Regions from separate parts of the Lachnospira hominis (ex Hitch et al. 2025) genome, predicted to be linked through region 3. Evidence: predicted binding sites of a transcription regulator. Region 3 holds the regulator's gene; each other region holds the start of a gene.

Region 1 (6,494 bases), on a different contig from region 3:
TGATTTTTTGGCAAATACAACAGGAACATTGAAATGTCTTGCCACGATACATGCAATGCCGATTCCTGAAGCTTCAATAGTTACAATTTTATTAATCTTTTCTTTAGCAAAACGGCGTTTGAATTCTTTTCCAATCTGGTCAAATAATGCAATATCCATCTGATGATTTAAGAAACTGTCAACCTTTAATACATTACCCTCTTTAACGATGCCATCTTTAATAATTCTTTCCTCTAAAAAGTTCATTATAGCCTCCGTGTATATTTTTATATTCTCTAGATTACCAAATACGGTAGAAGGTAGCAACAAAAATTTATAAAAATATAAGTAAAAATACGGATTTAAGGGAACTGATACGCATTATGTCAGATTATTGAGCTTTCAGGGTGTCCGTTAATCCAGGCTTTTACATTAGTCATTGCAACATCAACAACGCGAAGCTGAGCCTCACTTGGTGACCATGCAATATGTGGAGTAATTATGGCATTAGGACAATCCATAAGCGGAATGTGTGAGTGCGAGTTGTCTGCTGATGTTGCATCAAGTCCGGCAGCGTATACTTTGCCGCTTTTAAGTGCTTCACAGAGTGCGTCCTCGTCGATAAGACTGCCTCGCGAAGGATTAATAATGATAACACCATTCTTCATTTTGTCGATGCTTTCCTTATTAATAATGTTGACAGTTGATGGGTTAGCAGAACAGTTGAGCGAGATTACATCAGCTCTTGCATAAATTTCCTCTGTACTTACCTGTTCAATTGAAGCATATTCGGGACCGGTTTTTATGTGGTGGCTGGATGCGATGACTTTCATTCCAAAGCCCTGTGCCATGCGTGCAACCCAGAGACCTACGTGTCCCAGTCCGATAATGCCAAGTGTTTTGCCGTATAGTTCAATCTGCCTGTCAATAGGATTAAAAAAAGTACCGCCTGAAAGTACATTATCAGGAGCTTTTTTGATAAAGTCACTATTGCCACGTATATCATGGCATATATCGAGAAGCAGTGCCATTGTAAACTGGGCAATTGTCTGTGCACCATAAACTGTGTTTGTAAGAGTCACATTGTGTTTTTTTGCAGCGTCACGGTCAAAATTGCCATATCCCATAGCAAGTGTCGAAATATATTTAAGATTAGGATGACGTTCAAAAAATGATTCGTCAAGATAATTATCTATATTAAAACCTATAAGTATTTCCTCTTCTTTAAGCTGCGATTCGATGTCCTTTTGAGACTGGTGGTATACGCTGTACAGACGGAAACTTTCAATTTCTGGGATTTCATTGATATGCTGTTCCCATCTTGACTTAATTATGGGATTGAGACTTTCCTTCCATGCAGGATGACCTGTGTAAATTAATGCCTTCATATAAAATCCTCCTTGTTTTTGCGGAGCAAAAATCCGAGTCCTATGGCGAGGAGAGGATTTGACCTCCTTGTTTTTGCGGAGCAAAAATCCGAGTCCTATGGCGAGGAGAGGATTTGACCTCCTTGTTTCTAAATATAATACATGTATAATTTTATGCAATGGATATTATAATGTCAATATTGATAATTAAAAAGTGAAATTTATAAGCTTAATCGGCATATAACAAGCAAAAATAAGGGAAATCCCACATAAAACATTAAAAAAACAGGAAAAACCATATATAATTTAAGGGCTGCTTTTATGAAATAATAAACCATAATATTACACATGTGTAGTTAAAGCACGATATATAATATAAAAAGAAACGTATACTTTTTTGCTAATATATAGTAAAATAGTATGTAATGAACTGATAATGTACAAATATGGTTATTGATGGAGGGTCAGATTATGAAAGCAGATGTTGTTATTGTAGGAAGTGGACCAGCCGGTATTTTTACGGCACTTGAACTTATAAAGAACGGAAGTAAGAAAAAGATAATAATGGTTGAAAAAGGCAGCAGTATTCATAAGAGAAACTGTCCTAAGAGTAAAACCAAAAAATGTGTTGGATGTGAACCTTGCAATATTACAGCGGGTTTTTCAGGAGCCGGGGCATTTTCGGATGGAAAACTGTCTTTGTCATATGAAGTTGGTGGAGATCTGCCATCACTTATAGGGGAAGATTTTGCACAGAGCCTTATTGATTATACAGACAAAATTTATCTGGAATTTGGAGCTGATACTCATGTTGAGGGTATTAATCAGGGTGAAAAGGTAAAGGAAATCCGTAAACGTGCAATTCAGTCAGGGCTTAAACTTGTAGATTGTCCAATAAGACATCTTGGAACAGAAAAAGCACAAGAAATATATGCAAGCATAGAAGATTTCCTTGTTGAGCAAGGTGTTGAGATAATGTTTGGCTATACATGTGAAGATATTATTTTAGAGGAAAATAAGTGTGTCGGCATACGTATTAAAAAGACTGTTGGTGTCAGTGATGAAACAGAAATTTATGGCGATGATGTTATTATTGCAACAGGAAGAAGAGGTGCCGAGTGGCTTGAAAAATTGTGTGCAAAGTATGATATCATGCATAAGCCGGGAACTGTTGATATAGGTGTGCGTGTTGAAGTACGCAATGAAATTATGGAGGATGTCAACAATGTTTTGTATGAATCAAAACTTATAGGATATCCAAGACCATTTAAGAATAAAGTTAGAACATTCTGTCAGAATCCGGGAGGATTTGTAAGCCAGGAAAATTATGATGACAATCTTGCAGTTGTAAATGGACATTCATATAAAGATTTAAAATCTAACAATACAAATCTTGCAATCTTATGTTCGCATAATTTTACTGAGCCATTTAACCAGCCGATTGAATATGCTAAAAAAGTCGGAGAACTTACAAATATGCTTGGAGCCGGTCAGATTATGGTACAGCGTTATGGTGATATTCTTGACGGAAAGAGAACATGGCAGAAGGAACTTGCACAGTCCAATGTAAAACCGACACTGCCTGATGCGGTTGCTGGCGATATCACAGCAGCAATGCCATATCGTGCAATGGTTAATATTATTAATTTCATACAGGCAGTAGACCATGTTGTTCCGGGTTTTGCAAGTACAGAGACTCTTTTGTATTCTCCGGAATTGAAATTTTACAGTAATAAGGTTAAAATGGATGAAAATCTGAATACAAATGTAGAACATCTATACTGTCTTGGCGATTCAAGCGGATGGACAAGAGGTCTTATGATGGCATCTGTGATGGGTGTCCTTATGGGAAGAAAGCTTATTTAGTTTTCTGTGAGAAATTTAAAAAGTGATAAATGCAAAAAAAATAAAATTACATAAAAAATAAAACCACATCAAAAAAATGTGGGTTCTCTGTAATATACAAGAATAGAAAAATCCCACCGGGCAGTAGTTAAATGTTGTCCGGTGGGATTTTAATTTTATTGCGTACAGAGAGGTAAAATCCGTAATTACATATGAATCAGTCAGATGCCGCAATAACATAATTTAGTGAAAGGAGTTAGTGAAATTACATAAGTGAGCGATATAATGCTGCAATTTCTTCAACTGATGTATCTCTTGGGTTACCAGGACGGCATGCATCAGCATAAGCTGATTCAGATAAGAACTGAACATCATCTTCTTTTGCAATTTCCTTGAGATTTGCAGGAATACCAACATCTGAAGAAAGTTTCTTAACTGCATCAACAGCAGCTTTACGATATTCTTCCTGAGTCATATTTTCAACGCCTTCAACGCCCATTGCTTTTGCGATGTATTTGTATTTGTCGCCTGTGAATGGAGCATTGTATTCCATTACTGTTGGGAGAAGAATAGCATTGGCAACGCCATGCGGTGTATCATATACAGCACCAAGTGCATGAGCCATTGAATGAACGATACCAAGACCTACATTAGAGAAACCCATACCTGCGATATACTGACCGAGAGCCATGCCTTCACGTCCTTCTGGAGTATTGTCAACAGCACCTCTTAATGAGTTAGATATAATCTCAATAGCTTTTAAGTGGAACATGTCTGTCATTTCCCATGCGGCTTTTGTAGTATAACCTTCGATGGCATGTGTAAGTGCATCCATGCCTGTTGCGGCTGTAAGACCCTTTGGCATGCTTGACATCATGTCTGAGTCAATAACTGCGATTACAGGAATATCATGTGTATCAACACATACGAATTTACGTTTCTTTTCGACATCTGTGATAACGTAGTTAATAGTAACTTCTGCTGCCGTACCTGCGGTAGTAGGAACTGCTATAATAGGAACACATGGTTTCTTAGTAGGAGCAACGCCTTCGAGGCTTCTTACATCAGCAAACTCAGGATTGTTGATGATAATGCCGACAGCCTTTGCTGTATCCATTGATGAACCGCCGCCGATTGCAATTATGTAGTCAGCACCTGAAGCTTTGAATGCTGCAACACCGGTCTGTACATTTTCAATTGTAGGATTTGGTTTGATATTTGAATAAATCTCATAGGCAAGCCCTGCTTTGTCAAGAACGTCAGTAACCTTCTTTGTTACATTAAACTTGATGAGGTCAGGGTCTGAACATACAAATGCCTTTTTAAATCCACGTACATTTACTTCATCAGGAATTGAGTTGATAGCTCCTGCACCATGATAAGATGTTTCGTTTAATACAATTCTGTTTACCATAATAATAGTTCCTCCATGTTTTATTTAAAAAATCAAGATGTAAATACCTTTGCTATTATTTTAACAAATTAGTACCAAAATGTCAAAATAATTTGGTAGATTTGTATTAAGTTTTCTGATAAAAATATGTAATAAATTGATTATGATTATAAAGTCTGTGTAAAGCTGTAGTTTTGACTTGCTTTATACACATTAATACAAGTCGGAATAGGTAACTTTTGAAAAAAGTAATAGGATTTGGGTATTGTAATGAATAAAATCATTGTCTAAAATATAACAAAATCAAACAAAAAGATTTATAGAAGAATGAGTTTAGGAGGAAAGCGACATGGCAGAAACAAATGTTGTTGAAAAACAGCCTGTTACAGATGAATACCTTAAAAAGATGGATGCTTACTGGCGTGCAGCAAACTATCTCGGAGCAGCACAGCTTTATTTACTTGATAATCCACTTTTACGTGAGCCGCTTACTATGGAACATGTAAAAAAGAAGATTGTTGGTCACTGGGGAACAGTTCCGGGACAGAATTTTGTATATGTTCATTTGAACAGAGTAATTAAAAAATATGATCAGGATATGATTCTTATTTCAGGTCCGGGCCATGGCGGAAATTTCTTTGTAGCCAATACATATCTTGAAGGAACTTACAGTGAAGTATATCCAAACATCGGTGAGGATATGGATGGACTTAAAAAGCTCTGCAAGCAGTTCTCGTTTCCGGGCGGTATTTCAAGCCACGTTGCACCTGAGACACCTGGTTCAATCAATGAAGGTGGTGAGCTTGGTTATTCACTTGCACATTCATTTGGTGCAGTATTTGATAACCCTGATCTTATTGCAGCCTGTATAGTTGGTGATGGTGAGGCAGAGACAGGTCCTCTTGCAACATCATGGCAGTGTAATAAGTTCTTAAATCCTAAGACAGATGGTGCAGTTCTTCCTATTCTTCATCTTAATGGATATAAGATAAGCAATCCTACAGTTCTTGCACGTATTTCACATGAAGAACTTGAGCATTTCTTTGACGGATGCGGCTGGAAGCCATATTTTGTTGAGGGTAGTGATCCTATGGAAATGCATAGAAAGATGGCAGAAGCTCTTGATACTGTAATGGATGAGATTAAAGCAATCCAGAAAGACGCAAGAGAAAATAATAATACAGAAAGACCTAAGTGGCCTATGATTGTACTTCGTACACCAAAGGGCTGGACAGGTCCAAAGGAAGTAGATGGCAATCAGATTGAAGGCTCATTCAGGGCACATCAGGTACCTATCATGATGGATAAGCCTGAACATCTTGATATGCTTAAGAACTGGCTTGAAAGTTATCATCCTGAAGAACTTTTTGATGAGAACGGAAAGCTTATACCTGAACTTAAAGAACTTGCACCTGCAGGTGACAGAAGAATAGGTTCTAATCCACATGCTAACGGTGGTAAGCTTTTAAGAGATTTGAGACTTCCAGATTTCCGTGAGTATGGAATTGACGTTCCTAAGCCGGGTGCCGTTGAAGCACAGGATATGATTGAACTTGGCGGATTTGTAAGAGATATATTTAAGTTGAATGATGATGCCAAGAATTTCCGTATATTCGGACCTGATGAGACTATGTCAAACAGACTTGGAAAAGTATTTGAAGTTACTAACCGTGACTGGAATAATGAAAAATATGATACAGATGAATTCCTTGCACAGGACGGACGTGTAATGGATTCAATGCTCAGTGAGCATATGTGTGAAGGCTGGCTTGAAGGGTATCTTCTTACAGGACGTCATGGATTCTTTGCAAGTTATGAAGCATTTATCAGAGTTGTAGATTCAATGTGTGCACAGCATGCAAAATGGCTGAAGGTATGTAACCAGCTTCCATGGAGAGCATCTATTGCAT
Region 2 (6,494 bases), on a different contig from region 3:
CTCACCTAATCTCTTTAATCTAATCTTAACTGCCATGTAACTTTCACCTCCTAATTTAATTTTTCGTGTCCTGTAAATAACACATATCTATATTGACTGTATAACAGTCATGTTAAAAAGGTAGTTTAAAACGTCCCTTCTTAGCACCTTTCATCATGCCCGGCATCTGCTTCATCATCTTTTTCATCTGGTCAAACTGTTTAACCAGTTTGTTGACTTCGCTTATATCAACACCGGCACCTCGAGCAATTCTATTCTTTCTTGAAGGATTAAGAATATCCGGATTGCTTCTTTCCTTTGCCGTCATAGAGTAAATAATCGACTCTGTACGTTTAAGATTAGCTTCCGCATCTTCCGTTGCTCCTGCATCAAGCCCTTTCATTTTACCGCCAAGTCCCATGCCAGGCAACATATTTAATATGGAACCTATACCGCCCATATTACGAATCTGTCCCATATATTCAAGGAAATCATTGAAATCAAATTCAGCTTTCTTGAACTTCTGCTCCATTTCCTTAGCTTTGTCAGCATCAATCTGGGCTTCAGCCTTTTCAATAAGCGTAAGCACATCACCCATTCCAAGAATTCTTGATGCCATTCTGTCCGGGTAAAACTGTTCAAGATCTGAAAGTTTTTCACCCATACCAACATAAAGGATAGGCTTTCCTGTGACAGCCTTAATTGAAAGTGCTGCACCACCTCTGGTATCACCATCAAGCTTTGTGAGGATGACGCCATCAATTCCAACCTTTTCGTTGAATGAAGAAGCAACATTAACCGCATCCTGACCTGTCATTGAATCTACAACAAGTATTGTCTGGTCAACTTTAACTTCTTCTTTTATTTTTATAAGCTCAGTCATCATATCCTCATCTATATGAAGACGACCAGCTGTATCTAAAATAACAATATTAAAATTGTTATTCTTAGCATGTGAAACTGCCGCTTTGGCTATATCAACCGGATTGTTGCCTGTTCCCATTGAAAACACTTCAACGCCCTGCTTTTCTCCGTTGATTTTTAACTGTTCAACAGCAGCCGGTCTGTAAACATCGCAGGCTGCAAGAAGAGGCTTTTTCCCTTTTGCTTTAAACTTACCTGCAAGTTTGGCTGTCGTTGTTGTTTTACCTGCACCCTGAAGACCCGCCATCATTATGACAGTTATCTCATTACCCGGTTTCAACGCTATCTGTGTTGTCTCGGAACCCATGAGCGCAACCATTTCTTCATTAACAATCTTAATTACCATCTGTCCGGGTGTAAGACTCTGCATAACATCCTGACCTATGGCACGCTCTTCAACCGACTTGACAAACTGCTTTACAACTTTAAAGTTTACATCAGCTTCAAGCAAAGCCATCTTTACTTCTTTCAGAGCTGCTTTTACATCAGCTTCAGACAGACGGCCTTTACCGCGAAGATTTTTAAATATATTCTGAAGTTTATCTGATAAGCTGTCAAATGCCATAAATCCTCACTTCTGTCTGATTAAGACTTAAACGAATATCAAAAATTATCGAGTATATCTTTTGCGATAAGCTGTATACTCCTTATGTTATCAAGACTGCCATTATTACTTTTAATAAACTCATCTGATAACTGTTCAATCTCATGCACCTTTTCTTTTGTCTCTATAAACTTAGATACAAGATGCAGCTTTTCTTCATAACCATTCAGTGTATTATTAACACGCTTGATTAAATCATGAACTCCCTGCCTTGAGATACCATACTCATCAGCAACCTCGCTTAATGACAAATCATCAAAAACAATATCCTGATAAATTCCTCTCTGGTGTTCATTAAGAAGCTCACCATAAAAATCATATAAAAGCGTCTGTTCTACAAACTTTTCCATAGCAGCACCACTCTCATAAAATTTGAAACCTTGAGAATAATATCATAACCAGGCATGCGTGTCAAGTATTTTTACTTGACAAAATTAAAAAAATTTACAGCATAAAATTTAAATATAATCTGAAATATATGGTATTTCATGCATTAAAACATTATCGAGTGTCTCAACAGCAGCCCTCGGTGCATCTATCCTTTCAAGTTTCCATAGCTGCATTGCGGATTTATATCCTATAAGAAGTGTTGTAAGCGATGCAATGTCAAGTTTTATATGATATTCTGCTTTCTGCTCGGTTATAAAACATCTTCCTTTGCTAAACAATACATTAATACTCTTATTATTCCATGACAAAAAATCATCATGGATATCAAGTTCTATGCAAACATCTTTTTCCGACGGTTTACAACTGTACTGGAGAAGAAACTTATCAATATCTATAATTCTTCCCATTATGTACGGACGTATTGATTCTTTAATATTGCCATCAGCCATCTCAAAAGCAATCGGTTCATTATAATATGTATTGCCTTTTACTTCATTTATCATGGACTGATGTGCACGTATAAAACGCCAGAGACCATTCTGTGCTTCCCTGTTTAAGAAAATCATCTCTTTTATGTACATAACATTTTCTTTTATAAGATAAACCATATATCCCTGTGGCTTTTTATGACTATTATAATAAACAGCTACAACTGTATCATCCTCATCCCATCGCCAGTATTCCTCCCATGCAAGGCTGTTACGGTAAAGGCATCCGTGTGTTTTTGCCGCAAACTGCTGGTGAAGATTAATAAAATCCGTATTTTCCCATGTGACACGACGTACATATCCGGGAATATCATCAATCTTTGGTATCTGATTATTCTTTATTATATAAGAAATCTTATTAGAAATAATCTCCCATCCAAACTTACGATACAATGGTATAGAATAAGGATATAAAAGTGCCATTGACTGACCTCTTTTTCTCATATGGCTCAGGCTCTTGTGCATAAGCGTAGCCATAATACCCTGTCCTGAATACTCTGGATATGTACATACACTCGTTATAAAGCCGACATGATATAACTGATGATAAATATTCATATCAAGCGGATATACAGCAAATTGTGATATTAACGAATCATTATCAAAACACCCCACAACATCAGCTCTCTGCAAAACAGGAAACTTTGACTGCTTAATCTCGTCATTTTCCCAGCCAACTTCGGTAAGTTCCTGTTCTGTAACCTGAAATGCATATCTTAAAAGTGCATTATATGCATCTAAATCTTTTGTTGTAAGCGAACGTATTGTGTAATCTTTAATATTATTTTTTAAATGTTTCATAAAATATGTATCATAACTCCTTATATTATTGATGAGTCTTTTTCTTTTTTGGAAAATCATTCTCATAATCAACACTCATCTGTGTCTGTTCATTCTTATCAAGCCCCTTAAATACCAGCTTTTTAATCCAGTGATACATAATGGCAAACATCGGAACTCCAAGAAGCATACCTGCAAATCCCCATATATCTCCAAACAGGAATATGGAAAAAAGCACCCATATACTTGAAATTCCTGTTGTATCACCTATAATCTTAGGACCTAAAATATTACCATCTATCTGCTGTAATATAAAGTCAAAAATCACAAAGAAAATGCACTGCATGGGATTAACCATAAGTATGAGAAGTGCTGATAAAAACAACCCGATATACCATCCAAAAAATGGTATTACATTAAAAATCCCAACTATTACAGCAACAAGTGTTTCACTCATCATGACTTTTCCCGGATTAATCCATCTGAAAATCATCATGCCGGCATAACAAATAAGTGAAACCACTACTGCATCAAGAATCTTTCCATTGATAAACCCACCGAAAACGCGGTCACAATATCTTGCCTCTTCCATTACAGTGTCAGCCTTTTCTTTTTTTAATATACTATACACGATAAGTTCTGCCTGCCGTGCAAATTTTTTTCTTGAAAGCAGCAGATATACAGCAACTATAAAACCTATAAATATATTAAGAAGCACACCGAGCAGATTAATTACACCTGACGAAATCCCGGTTGCCACTTTCTCAACAGAATCAAGAAGTCCGTTTGAAAGCCAGTCCTCAAGCATCGTATATGCCTTATCAATCACCTGTTGCGAATATTGAAGCAATTGTTCATTAGAGCTAAGCGAATGATTAAGCCATCCTATAAGCTTATCTGCACTTGATGGCAGAATCTGAACGAGTCTTACAACACTGTCAATCAGCTGTGGAATAACAATCATAAGTACAAGATAAATTGCAATAACCGCAATAATCATTCCTGCAAATACACTTAATGTCCTTGATATTTTTTCCTTAGTCTGTTCGTTCTTCATCTTTGAAAATAATTTATCAAACAAAACTTCAAGCTTATTACACAAAGGACAAATTATATATGCCAATACTGCACCAATTATAAATGGCATCATAGTTTTTACAATATGCCCGATAACACTCTTTATCGCATCTATCTTATATAAAACAAAAAACAGCACAATAGACAAAGCAAATGCAAGAAACAAGCTTCCGGCAAGATATAAATACTTTTTAAACGTATCTTTCATATTAAATAATTCCTCACATATTCTATAAATAGTCAATTCATCCCCCACTATTTCTAAAACTATATTAATGATACAACATAACATAGTATCACGCAATGGAATTTTAAAAATTTTTTAAAAAAATATCAAGCAATGTTAATAATATGCATATTGACACAAAAAAAATATAGTGTTATATTAACTTTGTTAAAATAATAACAATCTTTTATGGCAGAAAATATTAGCTCTGCTGCAATTATGAGAAAAGGAACAATAACAAGGAGGATAAATCCTCTCCTCGCCATGAGGATATAGTGCATCAAAGATGCACATTAGGATTTTTGCTCCGCAAAAACAAGGAGGATTTTGTATGTCAGAAAAAATTATGTCGGGTACAGAAATTGTTGACACAGTAGACGCACTTGAAAAGAAAATCAATGAAGTGCGTAGAGCACAGCAGATTTTTTCAACTTACACACAGGAACAAGTTGATAAAATATTTACAGCGGCAGCTATTGCTGCAAACCAGGCCAGAATCCCACTTGCCAAAATGGCAGTTGAGGAAACAGGAATGGGAATTATAGAGGACAAAGTAATCAAAAACCATTATGCTTCTGAGTATATTTACAATGCTTATCGTGACACAAAGACATGTGGCGTCATCGAAGAGGACTCAGCTTATGGAACAAAAAAGATTGCTGAACCAATTGGTGTTGTAGCCGCAGTAATTCCTACGACCAACCCTACTTCCACTGCTATTTTCAAGTCTTTAATATGTTTAAAGACAAGAAATGCAATAATAATAAGCCCTCATCCAAGAGCTAAAAAATCAACAATTGCAGCTGCAAAAGTTGTTCTTGACGCTGCAGTAAAAGCTGGTGCTCCAAAGGGCATTATAGGTTGGATTGATATTCCGTCTCTCGAACTTACAGACACACTTATGAAAGAGGCTGATATAATTCTTGCAACAGGCGGTCCTGGAATGGTTAAAGCTGCATATTCATCAGGAAAACCCGCACTCGGTGTAGGTGCCGGCAACACTCCTGCCATTATTGACGAAACAGCCGATGTTGTTCTTGCAGTCAATTCAATCATCCACTCAAAAACATTTGACAATGGTATGATTTGTGCTTCTGAGCAGTCTGTTATTGTTGACAAAAAAGTTTACAAAGCCGTAAAAGATGAATTTATTGCAAGAGGCTGCCATTTTCTTACAAAGACCGAGCTTGACAAAGTCAGAAAAACTATCCTTATCAATGGCTCTCTCAACGCAAAGATTGTAGGTCAGAGTGCATATACCATTGCAAAACTCGCCGGAGTTGATGTATCACGTGAGACCAAAATTCTCATCGGAGAGGTTGCTTCTGTCGACTTGTCTGAAGAATTTGCACACGAAAAGCTTTCACCTGTTCTTGCAATGTACAAATCAGACGATTTCAACGATGCAATAGATAAAGCTTCACATCTTATCGCAGACGGCGGATACGGACACACTTCTTCTATTTATATTAATTCAGAAACAGAAAAAGAAAAACTTGATATATTTGAAGAAACTATGAAAACATGCCGTATTCTTATCAACACCCCTTCTTCTCAGGGCGGCATCGGTGACTTATACAATTTCAAGCTGACGCCTTCACTTACACTCGGCTGTGGCTCATGGGGCGGCAATTCAGTTTCCGAAAATGTCGGTGTCAAACACCTTCTTAATATTAAAACCGTTGCTGAAAGGAGAGAAAACATGTTGTGGTTCAGAGCACCTGAAAAAGTATATTTTAAAAAGGGCTGCCTTCCTGTTGCACTCAATGAATTAAAGACAGTTCTTGGCAAAAAGAAAGCATTCATAGTAACAGATCAGTTCCTCTACAAAAATGGCTACACAAAATGCATAACCGACAAACTTGATGAACTCGGTATTGTATACACAGTATTTTACGATGTTGCTCCTGACCCTACACTTGCATGTGCAAAGGAAGGTGCAAAAGCCATGAAGCTCTTTGAACCAGACTGCATAATCGCTGTAGGCGGCGGTTCAGCAATGGATGCCGGCAAGATAATGTGGGTT
Region 3 (6,494 bases):
TGACCTGCCTCAGGATGAAGAATATTATGTGCACAGAATAGGAAGAACCGGACGTGCCGGAAGAGAGGGTGTTGCTTTATCATTTGTTTCCGGAAAAGAAGCATATAAGCTGAAGGATATTGAGCGTTACTGCAAGACAAAAATCAAGGCAAAACCTATTCCATCAATGGATGATGTGAAAAATACAAAGCTTGAAGCAATATTTTCAAATATAAAGGAGACTATTGAAGCCGGAGGGCTTTCAGATATGGTTGAGGCTGTTGAGGACAGGCTTAATATGGAAGATTATACATGCCTTGATGTGGCTGCTGCACTTCTTAAAATGGTAGTAGGTGATTCACTTGAGGACAGAGAGGAACTTGAACAGGTTCATTATGACCTTGATGCTGACAGGAGAGGCATGGTAAGACTTTTTATCAATGTGGGTAAAAAAGATAAGATTAAGCCGGCTAATATTCTTGGTGCAATAACAGGTGAGTCAGGAATTCCCGGTAAGCTTGTCGGCTCTATCGATATGCTTGATAATTATACATTTGTTGAAGTACCTTCAAAGTATGCAGATGCAGTTCTGCTTGCAATGGAAAATGTTACCATAAAGGGCAGAAAAATCAGCATGGAAAAAGCAAAGGGAACAGGACGTAAAAAGAAGAAAAAAAGATAAAATTCATAGCAGATGCTATGAAAGGCGGGAGTTAATGATACATGCATGCTGATATAGTTCTTGGACAACTCGATAAAAATGAAGCATTAAGATATATGGGACACAGAGGTGAGGATATTGATGAGCAGCTTGATAAGCTTATAACAAAATGTGAGAAAGAAGTGCTTAGCTGTGTAAAACCCAGATTTGTATACAAAGTATGCGATATTTCAAGAGAAGAAAAAGGAATTCTTGTTAAAGATACGAATCTGTTTCTTACAGGAAATTCTATAAAAAAACATCTTGATGGATGCGATAAGGCTGTGCTTATGGCGGTTACGATATCTGCTGATGCAGACAGACTTATAAGAATAGCACAGATACGTGACATGGCTGAGGCTGTTGCGATAGACAGTCTGTGCAGCGTTGCAGTTGAACAGGCATGTGACCGGGCTGAACTTATCATAAAAGAGGAAAATCCCGGATATTACCAGACATTCAGGTTTGGACTTGGATACGGAGATCTGCCGATAAGTCTTCAGGGACAGTTCCTTCATGTATTAAATGCTCCAAAACAGATTGGGCTTAATGTCAGTTCGACAGATATGCTCACACCGACAAAATCAGTTACGGCAGTTATAGGACTGTCGAAAAATCCAATTCCTCAGAGGGCAAGAGGATGTCAGACATGCAGTATGAATAAGAAGTGTCAGTTCAGACAGAAAGGTGGACGTTGTAATGGCTAGAGATTTTAGAGAATTATTAAAAAGAGATTATGTTATTCTTGATGGAGCAATGGGAACAATGCTTCAGGCAGCAGGCATGAAAATGGGTGAAACACCTGAGATGCTTAATATTACACATCCGGAACTTCTTGTTTCTATTCATGAGCAGTATCTTAATGCCGGTTCAGATGTAATATATGCCAATACATTTGGCGGCAACGCTTACAAACTGGAAGAATGCGGACACAGCGTGGATGAACTTGTCACTGCAGGAATTAAAAATGCGATTACAGCCAGAGATAATGTCAAACCTGAGGCACTGGTAGCACTTGATGTAGGTCCGATAGGCCAGCTTTTAGAGCCTACAGGCACTTTAAGCTTTGAAGAGGCATATGAGATGTATGCAGAGGTGGTGAAAGCCGGAAGCAATGCGGGGGCTGACCTTGTTGTATTTGAGACAATGACAGACCTGCTTGATGTAAAGGCTGCTGTACTTGCCGCAAAAGAAAATTCTGACCTTCCTATAATGTGTACAATGACATTTGAGATGAATAAAAGAACATTTACAGGATGTATGGTTCCGTCAATGGCACTTACTCTTGAAGGACTTGGTGTTGATGCCATTGGTGTCAATTGTTCACTCGGCCCAAAAGAGTTAGAACCTGTTATAGAAGAAGTTACAAAATGGACCAACCTTCCTGTTGTAGTTAAGCCTAATGCAGGACTTCCTGACCCACAGACGAATGAATATAATGTGGGACCAAAAGATTTTGCTGAATTTATGAAAGATTTAAGAAAGTACGGAATCAGGGTATTCGGCGGATGCTGCGGTACAAATCCGGAATTTATTAAAGAACTTTCAGATATGCTTAAAGAAAATGGCAATGCAATTGTAAATGAGCTGCCACAAAAAGTAATTCCGGCAGCAGTATGTTCTGCAACAAAGGTAGTTCCGATAGACCAGCCGAGAATAATCGGTGAGAGAATTAATCCTACAGGCAAGAAAATATTTCAGGAAGCTTTGCGTAAAGGCGATATAGATTACATACTTAATCAGGCACTTGAACAGGTTCAGGCAGGAGCTGATATTCTTGATGTCAATGTCGGACTTCCGGGAATAGATGAGCGTGAGATGATGATAACAGCTGTCAAGTCACTGCAGTCAGTAGTGGATGTTCCGCTTCAGCTTGATTCTACAATTCCTGAAGTGCTTGAGGCAGCACTTCGTGTATACAACGGTAAGCCGATAGTCAATTCAGTAAACGGTGAGGAAGAGTCTCTTAAAAATGTTCTTCCACTTGTAAAAAAATACGGAGCTTCTGTTGTTGGACTTACTCTTGATAAAAATGGTATTCCTAAAAAGGCGGAAGACAGATTTGCAATTGCAAAGAAAATTCTAGATGCGGCACTTGCAATAGGCATTCCGAAAGAAAATGTATACATTGACTGTCTTACACTTACTGCATCTGCAGAGCAGGACGGGGTAGTTGAGACGCTTAAAGCACTTCACCGTGTCAAGACAGAACTTGGATTGAAGACAGTTCTCGGCGTATCCAACATTTCCTTCGGGCTTCCTAACCGTGTGCTTGTAAATCACATTTTTCTTACAATGGCACTTGAAAATGGACTTGACCTTCCTATTATCAATCCTAATATTGAAGAGATGACAGGTGCTGTAAGAGCTTACAAGCTTCTTGCAGGATTTGATAAGAATTCAGTTGATTTTATAAAGCATTATGCAGGAAAACAGATAGTACCAAAGATTGTCATTTCTGAAAATAAATCAGCAGGAACGGACACAAAATCAGGGCCGGATGGTGCAAAGGGCATACAGCAATCAGCTTCTGATAATGATACAGGACTTGAAGGTGATAAGCTTGCACTTTACAATGCAGTTCTTAACGGACTTAAAAATGAAGGTGCTGACTGTACAGCTAAGCTTCTGGAAAATACAGACTCAATGGAAGTTGTCAATGAAGTTTTAATACCGGCACTTGATAAAATCGGTGAGGAATTTGAAAAAGGCACACTTTTCCTTCCGCAGCTGATAATGTCCGCATCAGTTGCACAGGCGGCATTTGAAGTTATAAGAAAATTTATGATAAAAAGTGATGCGGCACCGGTGAGTAAAGGAAAAATTGTAATTGCGACAGTAAAAGGCGATGTGCATGATATAGGAAAAAATATTGTAAAAGTTCTTCTTGAAAATTATGGATATGATGTTATAGATCTGGGAAAAGATGTTCCTTATCAGGCTGTAGTTGATGCGGTAAAAGAAAATGATGTAAAACTTGTAGGACTTTCAGCACTTATGACAACAACACTTGTATCAATGAAAGAGACAATCGAACTTTTGCATGAAAATAATCTTGATTGTAAAGTTATGGTAGGCGGTGCTGTCCTTACACCGGAATATGCAAAAGAAATTCATGCGGATTTCTATGCGAAAGATGCGAAGGAATCAGTTGATATTGCCAAGAGAGTATTAGGCTGACTTTGACATTGTTTTAACATTGGTTTATAATAAAAAATACGAAAAAACAGGAAGGTACGGATGAGCAATATGGAAGAGACAAAAAAAATATCATCTGCGGTAATCAGGAGACTTCCAAGATACTATAGATATCTTGGTGAATTGATTGAAAGCGGTGTTCAAAGAATCTCATCAAAAGAACTCAGTGCAAGGATGAAGGTTACCGCATCGCAGATAAGACAGGATCTGAACAATTTTGGAGGGTTTGGCCAGCAGGGATACGGATATAATGTAAAGTATCTTTATGATGAGATAGCTAAAATTCTTGGTATTGACCGTACTCATAATATGATTATTATCGGTGCAGGTAATCTCGGTGCAGCACTTGTTAATTCGGGTGATTTTGCAAAGAGAGGATTTATAATAAAAGGTGTTTTTGATAATAATCATGAGCTTAAAGGCAAAAAGATAGGCAGTCTAGATATTATGATGATGGATGAACTAAAAGGGTTTATAAAAGAAAATAATATCGAGATAGTTGCACTTACAATTCCAAGACAGGCAGCAAGAGAAGTTGCAAAAGAAGTGGCTGAAGACGGAATAAAGGCAATATGGAATTTTGCACATACAGACCTTAATATGCCTGAAGATGTTGTAGTTGAAAATGTACATTTATCAGAGAGCCTTATGAGACTTTCATATAATATAGCAAATAAAAATGGTAAAACTCGTAATATACAGGAGGGGTGATTTATCATGGCAGATATTACATATGATTTAATAAAAGACACAGCATCATTTAATCATATTCCTATTCTTACACTAGATAAGAGATGGTATCTGCTTGTCCCGGAGGTCAGCAAAACTGACGAGATAAAGTATTGGGAAAAAAAGGTTAATGACCTGCTAAAAAAACAGGGACAGGTAACCAATGATTTAAAAGAAGTAAAAAAGATAAAAGAACAGGTTATTCAGGATGTCGTTGAAAATATGGAAGAAGACGGCAATGATTTTCGTCGTAAGAAACGTATGAATAAAAACCAGCGTCTTATACATGAAGCAAAAGACAAGATTGAATCACTTGAAGATGAAGAAAAAGAGATTCCAAGACAGCTGGCAGAAGCTAATAGAAAACTTCTGGTTGAAACGGTAAAGATGTGCTATGCGAAGATTAATGAAAACAAAGCAGATCTTGAAGTGCTGGATAAATGGATTGAAGCTACAAGAATCAAGCTCAAAAAGAATCTTCTTATAAAGCATGATAAGGAGAGTATGAACGAACAGCTTTATTCGGGAATGCATAATATCTTTGGACCGGAGATCATGGGAGTCCTTGATGATATTAATTCAAAAGGTCAGGAGTAACTGTATATGAAGTATTTACTTGATTCTGCTGCAATGAAAAAAATAGATGAATATTCAATAAAAACGACAGGGATTCCATCTGTAGTTCTTATGGAGCGTGCAGCATTGTCTGTATCATCATTTGTGGAAAAACTTGCATACAATAAAAAAGACAGCGGAAAAAAAGATATAAGCATCTGCGTTGTCTGTACAAAAGGAAACAATGGAGCTGACGGGCTTGCTGCCATACGTCAGCTTTATCTTCATGGTTATAAAACATTGGTGTATGAAGCTGGCAGAAAAGAGCCGGGAACAGATGAGTATGAGCTGCAGAAAAATATTATAAAAAATCTTGAAATTCCATTTGAATGTGCAGTACAAGATAACATACTACCACTGGATGAATATGATTTTATTATAGATGCAATGTTTGGAATTGGACTTTCAAGAGATGTCACGGGTGTTTATGCACAGATTATAGATGAGATTAACCGTGTCAGTGCAGTTAAGGTGGCGGTTGATATTCCGTCGGGGCTTAGTGCGGGAATAGTTCAGGTAAGCAATAAGAAAGTAAAAGCAGATTATACAGTTACATTTGGATTTGACAAGACAGGGATGGTTTTGTATCCCGGTAGGAAATATGCAGGAAAAGTAATAGTTTCTGATATAGGTTTTGCAGTCAGTCAGGACAATGTGCAAAAAATATTAGAAAATAATCCGGCAAGAATGATTGAAAAAAAGGATATTCTGACGATTCCCGAAAGAGAAGCAGACGGTAATAAAGGAACGAGCGGAAAAGTGCTTATAGCGGCGGGAAGCAGGAGTATGGGCGGTGCGGCGTTTATGTCAGCACAGTCTGCATACAGAAGCGGCTGCGGGCTTGTGAGGGTTTTTACACATGAAAATAATAAAAATGCACTTCTTACACTTGTGCCGGAATCAATATGTGACACATATAATGATAAAAACAGCAATTGTGATGAACTTACAAAATGGTGTACATGGGCTGACTGCATTATTGCAGGCCCGGGCTTATCGGTTTCAGGACAGTCAGAAGAGATTGTAAAATGCATTTTACAATCAGGTTCGGATGCAACATTAATACTTGATGCGGATGCTTTGAATATCATCTCAGAAAATGAAGAATATTATGAATATATAAGCAGATACAAAGGCAAAGTGATTATGACACCGCATGTTGGAGAAATGTCACGGCTTACAGGAAAAAGCATAGGACAGATAAAGGGAAATCCTGTGGAGACGGCATCATGTTATTCAAAAGAACATGGTGTTATATGCGTATTAAAAGATG
Region 4 (6,494 bases), on a different contig from region 3:
CAACCATCCTTAGCTCATAAAATATAAAGTTAACAATTCTGCAACTTCAACGTTTATGTTCCACATAAAATTAATCTATCGGGATTCACCAAATCGTCAAATCCCGATTTGTAAAACACATTCTTTTTTACATAGGCACAGTATACCACATTTCCTGTGCCTATGCGATAACATTTACTTCTTCTTCCGATATGAACTCATCTTCTCCACAGTAACCTCCGGATAGAAGTAAGTAAGAATCGTTGCTTTCGGAACTCCTACGGCAAGTGCTTTCTGCACTTTCTCGTAACACTCCCTGACAGATGACTCCACCTTGTCATAGTGAGTATAAAGCTCGGTTCCTTTCTGGGTTGTCACCACACGATTCTGCTCATCGTAGAGCTTATAATCCTTGTTGGAATCAAGGAAGGTAAGCATTGTCTTTCCACCATGAATCTCCATGATGTTTTCCTTACGGAGCCATACATATTTTGCCTTTCTTATATGTAAGAAGTACCTATGAATTAGAACTCTTATCTTAATATATATCTGGGAAATATATACAAAGATGTATGTATGCGTGATTCCTATGAATCCCCATTACGCCCGCATACTTGGAACTACCGTCTAGTCGCATATGCGTTCACGATACACTAATTATTAATCAGCATAATCTCCTCTTTTGCCTTCTGAGGATAAGGACTTTGACACCCTTTGTGGTTTATTATCCATAAAAATAAATCATTTCACAGTCGTCAAATTCTCATGCATGCACAGATTTTGGCTCATTGCTCACATAAACTCAAAAATGCAGTACAATCATCTCAGATTGTACTGCATTTTTTGAATACAGGTGGCTTTTTCATTTTTTGTTATAACTTAATGTAACTTATCACCAGTAAACAAGCAACTTAAAGCCACTTTTATCTGGTTCAGTTTTTTAAGCAGTTTGGTTCAGTTTTGGTTCAGATAAAAAACCAAACTGTACTAGTTTACACCAATTTACATTAAGTATTAGTATATACATTTTTTGCCAAACCGCTTAAATACTGCATTCTAATTTCAAGCAATTATACTATTCGTATGATTACATTCTGTCATGGAATGTTCTGCTGATAACATCCATCTGCTGTTCCTTTGTAAGGTCGATGAACTTAACAGCGTAACCTGATACACGGATTGTGAAGTTAGCATATTCAGGTTTTTCAGGATGTTCCATAGCATCGATAAGCTTATCCTTACCGAATACGTTTACGTTAAGGTGATGAGCACCCTGATCGAAGTAACCATCCATAACGTTTACAAGGTTAGCAACTCTTTCATCTTCGTTGTGTCCTAATGCGTCTGGGTTCATTGTCTGTGTATTTGAAATACCATCAAGTGCCCATTCGTATGGAAGCTTTGTAAGTGAGTTAAGAGATGCAAGAAGACCATTCTGCTCTGCACCGTAGCTTGGGTTAGCACCAGGAGAAAGTGGTGTGCCTGCTGGACGACCATCTGGCATAGCTCCTGTATATTTACCGTAAACTACGTTTGAAGTAATTGTAAGGATTGATGTTGTAGGCTCTGAATCTCTGTAAGTATGTCTCTTCTTAATCTTCTCAAGGAATGTCTTAAGAAGCCATACAGCGATATCATCAGCTCTGTCATCATCATTACCATACTTAGGGAAATCTCCCTCAATCTTGTAATCTACAACAATACCTGTTTCGTCACGTACTGTCTTAACCTTTGCATACTTAATAGCTGAAAGTGAGTCAACAACATGTGAGAATCCGGCAATACCTGTAGCGAATGTTCTCTTAACATCTGTATCGATAAGAGCCATCTCAGCTGCTTCATAGTAATACTTATCATGCATATACTGGATAAGGTTAAGTGTATTAACATAAAGGTCAGCTAACCAATCCATCATAGCGTCAAACTTTTCAACAACTTCATCATACTCAAGATATTCAGATGTGATAGGCTTGTAAGCAGGACCAACCTGTTCTCTGTTCTTAACATCAACACCACCATTGATAGCGTAAAGTAAGCACTTAGCAAGGTTTGCTCTAGCTCCGAAGAACTGCATTTCCTTACCTGTCTGTGTAGCAGATACACAGCAGCAGATTGAATAGTCATCGCCCCATGTAACCTTCATAACATCATCATTCTCATACTGGATTGAAGATGTATCAACAGAAATCTTTGCTGCATACTTCTTGAAGTTCTCAGGAAGTCTTGATGAGTAAAGAACTGTAAGGTTTGGTTCTGGCGAAGGTCCCATGTTTTCAAGTGTATGAAGGAATCTGTAGTCGTTCTTTGTAACCATTGAACGTCCGTCGATACCTGTACCACCTACTTCAAGTGTAGCCCATGTTGGATCACCTGAGAATAATTCGTTGTATGATGTAATTCTTGCGAATTTAACCATTCTGAACTTCATAACCATATGGTCGATAAGTTCCTGAGCTTCTTTCTCTGTGATAACGCCGTTATCAAGATCTCTCTGAATATAGATATCAAGGAATGTAGAAACACGTCCAACTGACATAGCTGCACCATTCTGAGTCTTGATAGCTGCAAGGTAACCAAAGTATAACCACTGGCAAGCTTCCTTTGCATTTGTAGCTGGCTTAGAAATATCATAGCCATAGCTTTCTGCCATCTTCTTCATACCTGCAAGTGCCTTGTACTGATCAGAAATCTCTTCTCTTAAACGAATAACGTCATCTGTCATTGTACCGCATCCGCAGTTAGCATGATCTTTCTTCTTCTCTTCCATAAGGAAATCGATACCATAAAGAGCAACTCTTCTGTAGTCACCTACGATACGACCACGACCATAAGTATCTGGAAGACCTGTGATGATGTGGCTGTGACGAGCCTTTCTCATCTCTGGTGTGTAAGCATCGAAAACACCCTGGTTATGTGTCTTATGATATTCTGTAAAAATCTTGTGTAATTCAGGATTTGGCTCGTAACCATAGTTCTTGCATGATTCCTCTGCCATCTTAATACCACCATAAGGCATAAATGCTCTCTTTAATGGCTTATCTGTCTGAAGACCTACAATCTGTTCAAGGTCTTTCATAGACTCATCTATATATCCAGGACCGTAAGCTGTAAGGCCTGCAACTACCTCTGTTTCCATGTCAAGTACGCCGCCCTTAGCTCTTTCTTCCTTCTGTAACTCCTGTAATCTGCCCCAAAGCTTATTTGTTGCCTCTGTTGGGCCTTCCAGGAAACTTTCATCTCCGTCATATGGCTTGTAGTTATTCTGGATGAAATCTCTTACATTGATTTCTTCCTTCCAAAGTCTACCTTTGAAACCGTTCCACTGATCCATCTGTACCATTGTTCCTTGTTCCTCCTTGTTTTAATTTTGTACACTGTATACAATCCGCATTATAAAAAATGTTGTCAGCTATTATAATCAAAAAAATATCTTATTCTAAATGCAATGCATTGATTTTAATTAAGATATTCTCCTGTGACAAAAATGCGTTTGTAACAACTTTGATAAATAAGTAACAATTACTGACAAGAGCATACTAACATTTTAACAATGTAAAATCAAGAGTAATTTTCATATTATTGAATTTAGTACAATCCTTGAATTTATGCGGTTATTTTGTACTTTTATCTGTACAAAATGCACATATTATTCACATAATTAACTGAAGCTGTCAAAAATGCACCTCTACTTAATTATCTTCAGTCTGACATATATCATCCTCTTTTACAGTCTCCGTTTTTACATTTTCTTCGGCAATAATTTCCTGTTCACGAAGTGCTTCATCAAGACCTTTCAGTGCTGAAAATGGCATAAACTGCTTGGCACGTTCTTCGACCGGCATCTTTTTTCTTGTATTATTTACTGTACTTTTTCTAATTACCACTTCTGTGTCCCCCAATCTGATGATTTCTTTCTATTGCAGTTGCACCCTTTTCAAGATTCATGCCTTTCAATACCGCATCTCTGCCATACTTCTTCTTCAAATCAAGCACTGCATGCTGTAATTTATTTTCCCTGTCACCATCTATATCGTCATCAAACAGCCCAACCTGTCTGTAGGCTTCATCTGTCAGCCTGTTAAATATAAGATTGATTTTACGCACAGGAATATTTTTATCCTTAACCTCATCATAAAGCTTTGAAATAAACGGAAGCATCTTTTTAGATGAACTTGTCGCTGACGGAAGCATAATTGAACCACGCACGGACTGTGGCACTCCCGCAGCTGCACTATATTCTTTTGAGTAATTTATATAGATTGTCACCGAATCCGTAACCATTCCCTGCTCAACAAGCTGAAGACACATTCCGTCAGCCATTTCCTTGACGATAAGCCTTCCCTCCTCATGTTCATAATCCCTTGCAAGAACCTGACCGCTCGTTATGCTGCTGCTTCTCGGCTTATATTTCTTAATATCCGCAATAGTAACCGGTTCTATCCCCCATGCGTGGTCAATGAGAAGTTCAGCATCAATGCCAATCATATCATACAGGATCTGCTCATCTGCCTCTGCAATCTGTGCCATATCATATATCCCTGCCTGTGCAAGTCTTCCGGCAAGTCCATGCCCCACTCTCCAGAAATCTGTGAGTGGTCTGTGATGCCACAGCGTCCTCTTATAACTTTCCTCATCAAGTTCACCGATAAAATCTTTCGCATGTTTCGCAGTTATATCAAGTGCAATCTTTGCAAGATAAAGATTAGTACCTATGCCGCACGTTGCCCTAATCCCCACTGTATCAAATATATCCTGCATAATACGTATGCCCAGTTCTTTCGCAGTCATTCCATATAAAGAAAGATACTCTGTTACATCCATAAAAACTTCATCTATAGAATATACATGTATATCCTCTTTTGAAATGTACTTCAGATAAATGCCATATATCTTTGCCGAATAATCAATATAAAGCTGCATTCTCGGCTGTGCCATAATATAATCAATACCTTTGGGAATCTCAAACACACGGCATCTGTTCTTCACGCCAAGAGCTTTCATCGCAGGCGACACAGCAAGACATATTGTTTTCTCACTTCTGTCCGGGTCAGCAACAACAAGATTAGTTGTCATTGTATCAAGACCACGCTCAACACACTCAACCGATGCATAAAATGATTTTAAATCTATACATACATATATCCTGCTGCCCATACCATTGTTTCCTTTCATATTATTCCCATATACCATAATTTTTTTCATAAAAATATTATACAACAAAAAATCGAATGTATGTACTGTTTTTTTATTTTTTATATGCAAAAACAACGTCATATTTTTGTTGATAAAATAATAAAAACATGATAAAATTTTAGTTGTTTAAAGCGTTGAACTTTAAAGGGGTAAATTCAAAAGAAACACAGGAGGATTTTTATGAAACTATTAATTTTGATTATCTATTTTGCGGTCATGATTGGAATCGGTCTTTACTGCCGCAAACATGCAACTGATGTCAACGGATTCGTACTTGGCGGCCGCTCGGTTGGTCCGTGGCTTACAGCTTTTGCCTACGGAACTTCTTATTTTTCTGCTGTCGTATTCGTAGGATATGCTGGCCAGTTCGGATGGAAATATGGCATTTCTGCAACATGGGCAGGCATCGGCAATGCAATTATAGGTTCACTTCTGGCATGGGTTGTTCTCGGACGACGAACAAGAATTATGAGCCAGCATCTGAATTCTGCAACAATGCCGCAGTTTTTCGGAGAACGATTCGGAAGCAGTGCGTTAAAAATCGGTGCATCCGTAATTATATTCATTTTTCTCATTCCTTATACAGCATCTCTTTATAATGGTCTTTCAAGACTTTTCGGAATGGCATTTAACATTGATTATTCAGTCTGTATTATACTCATGGCAGTTCTTACAGCTATCTACGTAATTGCAGGCGGATATATGGCAACAGCTATTAACGATTTCATTCAGGGAATAATAATGCTTTTTGGCATTGCAACCGTAATAGCTGCCGTTCTTAACAGTAAAGGCGGATTTATGGCGGCACTTGATGGTCTTGCAAAAGTGAGTGACCCTGCTGTAACAGATACACCGGGAATATTTGCTTCATTTTTCGGACCTGACCCTCTCAATCTTTTATTTGTCGTAATACTTACATCACTCGGTACATGGGGACTTCCACAGATGGTTCAGAAGTTTTACGCAATAAAAGATGAAAAATCCATCAAAAAAGGTACAATTATTTCAACTATATTTGCACTTGTTGTTGCCGGAGGCAGTTATTTTCTCGGTGGATTTGGACGTCTTTTCTCAGATGAAATTGATGTTGCTGCCAACGGATATGACTCAATTATTCCGACAATGCTTTCAGGATTAAGTCCTATGCTTATCGCACTTGTTGTTATTCTCGTTTTGTCAGCGTCAATGTCTACGCTTTCATCACTTGTAATTGCATCAAGTTCAACACTTACTATCGACTTCTTAAAAGATAATTTTATTAAAGATATGAGCGATAAAAAACAGGTTTTATCAATAAGAATTCTTGTCGTTGTATTTATTGC

Evidence for each region. Region 3 encodes Rex, which represses fermentation and respiration genes when NADH is low (regulators of the CRP and FNR family bind a similar motif). Its sites were predicted from a motif close to ATTGTTAANTANTTAACAAT; they were not measured.
Region 1: the regulator Rex is predicted to act here: its motif matches at 4,867-4,886, upstream of WMO38_RS02170 (phosphoketolase family protein).
Region 2: the regulator Rex is predicted to act here: its motif matches at 4,633-4,652, upstream of adhE (bifunctional acetaldehyde-CoA/alcohol dehydrogenase).
Region 4: the regulator Rex is predicted to act here: its motif matches at 3,480-3,499, upstream of pflB (formate C-acetyltransferase).

Annotation. Positions count from the first base shown of each region.
Region 1 covers NZ_JBBMES010000002.1:68,580-75,073, forward strand. Annotated here, with positions in the region: gene WMO38_RS02150 (xanthine phosphoribosyltransferase) at 1-246, opposite strand, end outside; gene WMO38_RS02155 (NAD(P)-dependent oxidoreductase) at 366-1,367, opposite strand; gene WMO38_RS02160 (NAD(P)/FAD-dependent oxidoreductase) at 1,818-3,212, shown strand; gene fucO (lactaldehyde reductase) at 3,457-4,605, opposite strand; gene WMO38_RS02170 (phosphoketolase family protein) at 4,934-6,494, shown strand, end outside.
Region 2 covers NZ_JBBMES010000004.1:111,455-117,948, forward strand. Annotated here, with positions in the region: gene rpsP (30S ribosomal protein S16) at 1-36, opposite strand, end outside; gene ffh (signal recognition particle protein) at 113-1,468, opposite strand; gene ylxM (YlxM family DNA-binding protein) at 1,507-1,857, opposite strand; gene WMO38_RS05605 (GNAT family N-acetyltransferase) at 1,966-3,186, opposite strand; gene WMO38_RS05610 (AI-2E family transporter) at 3,212-4,450, opposite strand; gene adhE (bifunctional acetaldehyde-CoA/alcohol dehydrogenase) at 4,800-6,494, shown strand, end outside.
Region 3 covers NZ_JBBMES010000001.1:175,392-181,885, forward strand. Annotated here, with positions in the region: gene WMO38_RS00770 (DEAD/DEAH box helicase) at 1-661, shown strand, start outside; gene WMO38_RS00775 (5-methyltetrahydrofolate--homocysteine methyltransferase) at 703-1,386, shown strand; gene WMO38_RS00780 (homocysteine S-methyltransferase family protein) at 1,379-3,859, shown strand; gene WMO38_RS00785 (redox-sensing transcriptional repressor Rex) at 3,920-4,588, shown strand; gene WMO38_RS00790 (hypothetical protein) at 4,595-5,203, shown strand; gene WMO38_RS00795 (NAD(P)H-hydrate dehydratase) at 5,210-6,494, shown strand, end outside.
Region 4 covers NZ_JBBMES010000003.1:50,536-57,029, reverse strand. Annotated here, with positions in the region: gene WMO38_RS03850 (hypothetical protein) at 175-441, opposite strand; gene pflB (formate C-acetyltransferase) at 1,067-3,319, opposite strand; gene WMO38_RS03840 (hypothetical protein) at 3,669-3,863, opposite strand; gene WMO38_RS03835 (Y-family DNA polymerase) at 3,853-5,133, opposite strand; gene WMO38_RS03830 (sodium:solute symporter family protein) at 5,347-6,494, shown strand, end outside.